2 regions of the Streptomyces sp. NPDC048696 genome follow, and region 2 is predicted to be linked to the other one. Evidence: riboswitches for the same ligand, from Rfam matches in the RefSeq annotation. Region 2 holds a riboswitch; the other holds the start of a gene.
What was found. Region 2 has a riboswitch for glycine ahead of gcvP (aminomethyl-transferring glycine dehydrogenase). Riboswitches for the same ligand answer to the same signal wherever they lie in the genome.
Positions count from the first base shown of each region.

Region 1 (2,178 bases), on a different contig from region 2:
GGACCGCGTGCCGCGGGAAATCCATGTGCCGTTGTCCTTCGTCTGCGAGCCGTCTGTGGCTGGTCGCGCCCCCGAGCTCTCAAGGAGCAGGGGGGACCCCCAACGCGGCAGAGCCGCAAATGTCACAGCCCCGCGCCCCTCAAGATGGGGGTACGGGTCCCCCGTATGGAAACCTTAGCGTTGGCCGGGGCTCGCCCCGAAAGCGATCCGGGTCACCGTCTGCGCCGCCTGCCGGTCGAGCAGCACCGCCGACGCCACCCCGCGCGGCAGGCGCCCCGCCGCCACCTCGTCTATCAGGCGCGGCACCGCCCTGCGGTGGCGGGCGAAGGCGTACGCGGAGACCTTGCGGCCACGGGAGCGCTGGCCCTCAAGGGCGAGCTCCGGCGGGACGTCGAGCAGCACCAGATGGAGCGCGCGGCCGCCGCGCGCCGCGCCCCGGGCCAGCGACCACCGCACCCACGCGTGCGTGCCGCAGTCGTGGACGACCAGGCTCGCGCCCGTGCGCAGCGCCCAGTGCGTCCGCAGGAAGTGGGCGACCCGTACGACCGGGCGGTACAGCACGTACGGCACCGGGCCCATCCGGGCCTCCCAGGCCCGGCGGGTGTCCTGGGAGTCGATGCCGAGGCCCGCGGCGGCCCGGCGCAGCAGTGTCGTCTTGCCGCTGCCGGGCAGCCCGGAGACCACCACCACGTCCCCGGCCGCGAACGACAGCGTGTGCGGGGTCCGCCCGCCGCGCCCGCGCAGATCCGAGACCACCGGCATCCGCGCGGGCACGGCCGAGCGCTCCGCCGAGCGCTGCGCCGAGCACTGGGCCGCGTACCCCTGCGCCGCCGCCTGCCTGTGCACCTTCATCGAGCCTCCCCCCGCGGGGTCGTACGGACCCTGCCCACGCAGTGTAAAGAACCGGTAATGCGACGCAGGCGATTTGCCGGTCGGGGGATGCGTGCAATGATGTGCGCGCCAACTGCATACCGGCCGCTTGAATCCGCGCGGGAGAGTCCCCAGATGTGTTGCGCTGGGGCGCCGAAGGAGCAAGTCCCTCCCTTGAATCTCTCAGGCCCCGTACCGCGTGGATGAGGCAGATCTGAAAAGCGGGCCGCACGTCCACGGACGGGGCGGTCCCACCCAAGGTGCAAGCCGGGTCTCCCGGCGAACCTCTCAGGTTCCGATGACAGATGGGGAGGATCGTCCTCGCCGTCATGCCCTGGGAGCCACACCCTCATGAGCAACCCCCGTCTCACCGCCCTCGACACGCTGCACCGTTCGCTGGGCGCGACCATGACCGACTTCGCGGGCTGGGACATGCCGCTGCGGTACGGCAGCGAGCGCGACGAGCACACCGCCGTACGCACCAAGGCCGGTCTCTTCGACCTCTCCCACATGGGCGAGATCACCGTCACCGGCCCCGAGGCCGTCAAGGCCCTGGACTACGCGCTGGTCGGCAACATGGGCACCATCGGCGTCGGCCGCGCCCGCTACACGATGATCTGCCAGGAGGACGGCGGCATCGTGGACGACCTGATCGTCTACCGCCTCGGCGAGCACGAGTACATGGTCGTGGCCAACGCGGGCAACGCCCAGGTCGTCCTGGACGCGGTCACCGAGCGCGCGGCCGGGTTCGACGCCGAGGTGCGCGACGACCGCGACAACTACGCGCTGATCGCCGTGCAGGGCCCCGAGTCCCCCGGCATCCTGAAGGCCGTCACCGACGCCGACCTGGACGGTCTGAAGTACTACGCGGGCCTGCCCGGCACCGTCGCCGGTGTCCCGGCGCTGATCGCCCGTACGGGGTACACCGGTGAGGACGGCTTCGAGCTCTTCGTGGCCCCGGCCGACGCCGAGAAGCTGTGGCAGGCGCTGACCGAGGCGGGCAAGGACGCGGGCCTGGTGCCGTGCGGCCTGTCCTGCCGCGACACGCTGCGCCTTGAGGCGGGCATGCCGCTGTACGGGCACGAGCTGACCACCTCGCTGACCCCGTTCGACGCGGGGCTCGGCCGGGTCGTGAAGTTCGAGAAGGAGGGCGACTTCGTGGGGCGCGCGGCCCTGGAGGCGGCCGCCGAGCGCGCCGCCGCCAAGGCGCCGCGCAAGCTGGTCGGCCTGGTCGCCGAGGGCCGCCGGGTGCCGCGCGCCGGGTTCTCCGTTGTTGCCGTGGGCGGAGCCGACGTCCAGGTGATCGGC
Region 1 covers NZ_JBICVJ010000007.1:197,763-199,940, reverse strand. The annotation lists gene ACGFRG_RS17140 (enhanced serine sensitivity protein SseB) at 1-25, opposite strand, end outside; gene ACGFRG_RS17135 (AAA family ATPase) at 175-852, opposite strand; glycine riboswitch at 981-1,078, shown strand; gene gcvT (glycine cleavage system aminomethyltransferase GcvT) at 1,222-2,178, shown strand, end outside.
Region 1: it holds a riboswitch for glycine, as region 2 does, so the genes downstream of both, gcvT (glycine cleavage system aminomethyltransferase GcvT) here and gcvP (aminomethyl-transferring glycine dehydrogenase) in region 2, are expected to answer to the same signal.

Region 2 (2,178 bases):
GTGGCCTTCTCACGGCGGATGTGCTGCTCACGGGTCTGCAGGGCCAGGCGGTACGCCTTGTTGCCGTCCGCGTCGACGGAGACGCCGACCAGGCGGCCGGGCAGGCTGCGGGCGAACTTCTCCTGGACCGCCATGTAGCCGGCGTGCGGGCCGCCGAAGCCCATCGGGACGCCGAAGCGCTGGGTGGTGCCGACCGCGATGTCCGCGCCGAGCTCGCCGGGCGAGGTCAGCAGGGTCAGCGCCAGCAGGTCGGCGGCGACGGTGACGATCGCGCCCAGCTCGTGCGCCTCGTCGATGACGGGCTTGAGGTCGCGGACCTCGCCGGAGGCGCCCGGGTACTGGAGCAGCACGCCGAAGACACCGCGCTCGGCGATCTCCGCCGGGATGCCGTGGCTCAGGTCGGCGACGACGACCTCGACGCCGGTCGGCTCGGCGCGCGTCTCTATGACGGCGACGGTCTGCGGCAGCGTGTCCGCGTCGACCAGGAAGACGCCGCCCTTGACCTTGCCGACCCGGCGCGACAGCGCCAGCGCCTCGGCGGCGGCGGTGCCCTCGTCGAGCAGCGAGGCGCCCGAGGTCGGCAGCCCGGTGAGGTCGGCGACCACGGTCTGGAAGTTGAGCAGCGCCTCCAGGCGGCCCTGCGAGATCTCCGGCTGGTACGGCGTGTACGCGGTGTACCAGGCCGGGTTCTCCATGACGTTGCGCAGGATCACCGGCGGCGTGAACGTGCCGTAGTAGCCCAGGCCGATCATCGGGGCCAGGACCTGGTTGCGGTCGGCGAGGGTGCGCAGCTCGGCCAGGACCTCGGCCTCGGTGCGGGCACCGGGCAGACCCAGCGCCTCGGCGCTCTTGATCACGTCCGGCACCGCGGCGGCGGTGAGCTCGTCGAGCGAGCCGTAGCCGACCTGCGCGAGCATCTTCGCCTGGGCCTCTGCGTCGGGCCCGATGTGACGCTGCTCGAAGGGGATGCCACGCTCAAGCTCGGTGAGCGGCATGCGGTTGGCGGTCATTACGGAGGCCTCCTGGTCAGCACGACCTGCGAGGGGCACCACGGCGCGGGTGCCCGGACGGCCTCCCCCTCTGTCATCTCAACCTGAGAGCTTCACCGGGGCGCGTGGGAGCGACCCGGCTTTCACCGTCGGTGAGGGTGGGATGCGCGCAGGCCTGTGCCCGTACGTCCCCCGCCCTGCTTTCCAGAGTGACCTCGTCCGCGCGGTACGTGAGCCTGAGAGATTCCGGGGAGGATTTGCTCCTTCGGCGCCTTCGGAGATCGTTCCGAAGGACTCTCCCGCACGGGATCAGCAGCCACCGCCAGCCTACCAGCGAGTCCCGGCCTCGATCCTTCGAGTGGCCGACGTCCGCGATGTGCACTTTCGTAGTGGTTAACGAGCAGTTGCGACCAGTTGGAGGGACCGTGCAGACCGATATCGATCCCCGCAGCCTGATCGGCCGCAAGGCGTTCGACCGCAATGGCACCAAGATCGGCACCGTGGACGAGGTCTACCTCGACGACGCCACCGGGGTGCCCGAGTGGGCAGCCGTGCGCACCGGCCTCTTCAGCCGGGACGCGTTCGTCCCGCTGGAGCCCAGCAGCCTCGTCGACGAGGCCCTCCACATCCCCTACGACCGCGCGCTGATCAAGGAAGCCCCGGACTTCGGCGTCGGCCGCCATCTCTCCCCCGAACAGGAGCTGCAGCTCTACCACCACTACGGTCTGGACATCGCCGCCCCCGATCCGCCCGCGGGCCCCGACCGCGACTTCGGGAGGCTCGCCGGCGACGACGACGCCTGACCGACCCCGTCCTCTCCGTCCTCTCCCTCCTCCGACATCTCTGCCCCCTCCGATCCCTCTGGCCCCTCCGCCGCCGTTTCGGGCTCCGCCACCAGCGGCAGCGGGTCGGAGGGCTCAAGCGCGGGGTCGTCCACCATGAACGTCCGTACGCGCCCGGGCGCCGTCGAGGAGGGCGTCTCGAACCGGACGGTCACCCGCCCCACCCCGCTCCCCTGCACCCACCCGGGCCCGAACTCGGCGTGCCGCACATCGTGCCCGGCGGCCCAGCGGCGCTCGGCCGGGTCCTCGGGCTCCGCCGCCTCCGTGACAGCCGCATCCGCCTCGTCCACCACGGCGGGCTCCTCCTGCCCCGACCGCTCACCGGCGGCCTGCGCGAACAGGTCCTC
Region 2 covers NZ_JBICVJ010000035.1:10,083-12,260, reverse strand. The annotation lists gene gcvP (aminomethyl-transferring glycine dehydrogenase) at 1-1,010, opposite strand, end outside; glycine riboswitch at 1,204-1,301, opposite strand; gene ACGFRG_RS36235 (PRC-barrel domain-containing protein) at 1,415-1,792, shown strand; gene ACGFRG_RS36230 (DNA polymerase IV) at 1,708-2,178, opposite strand, start outside.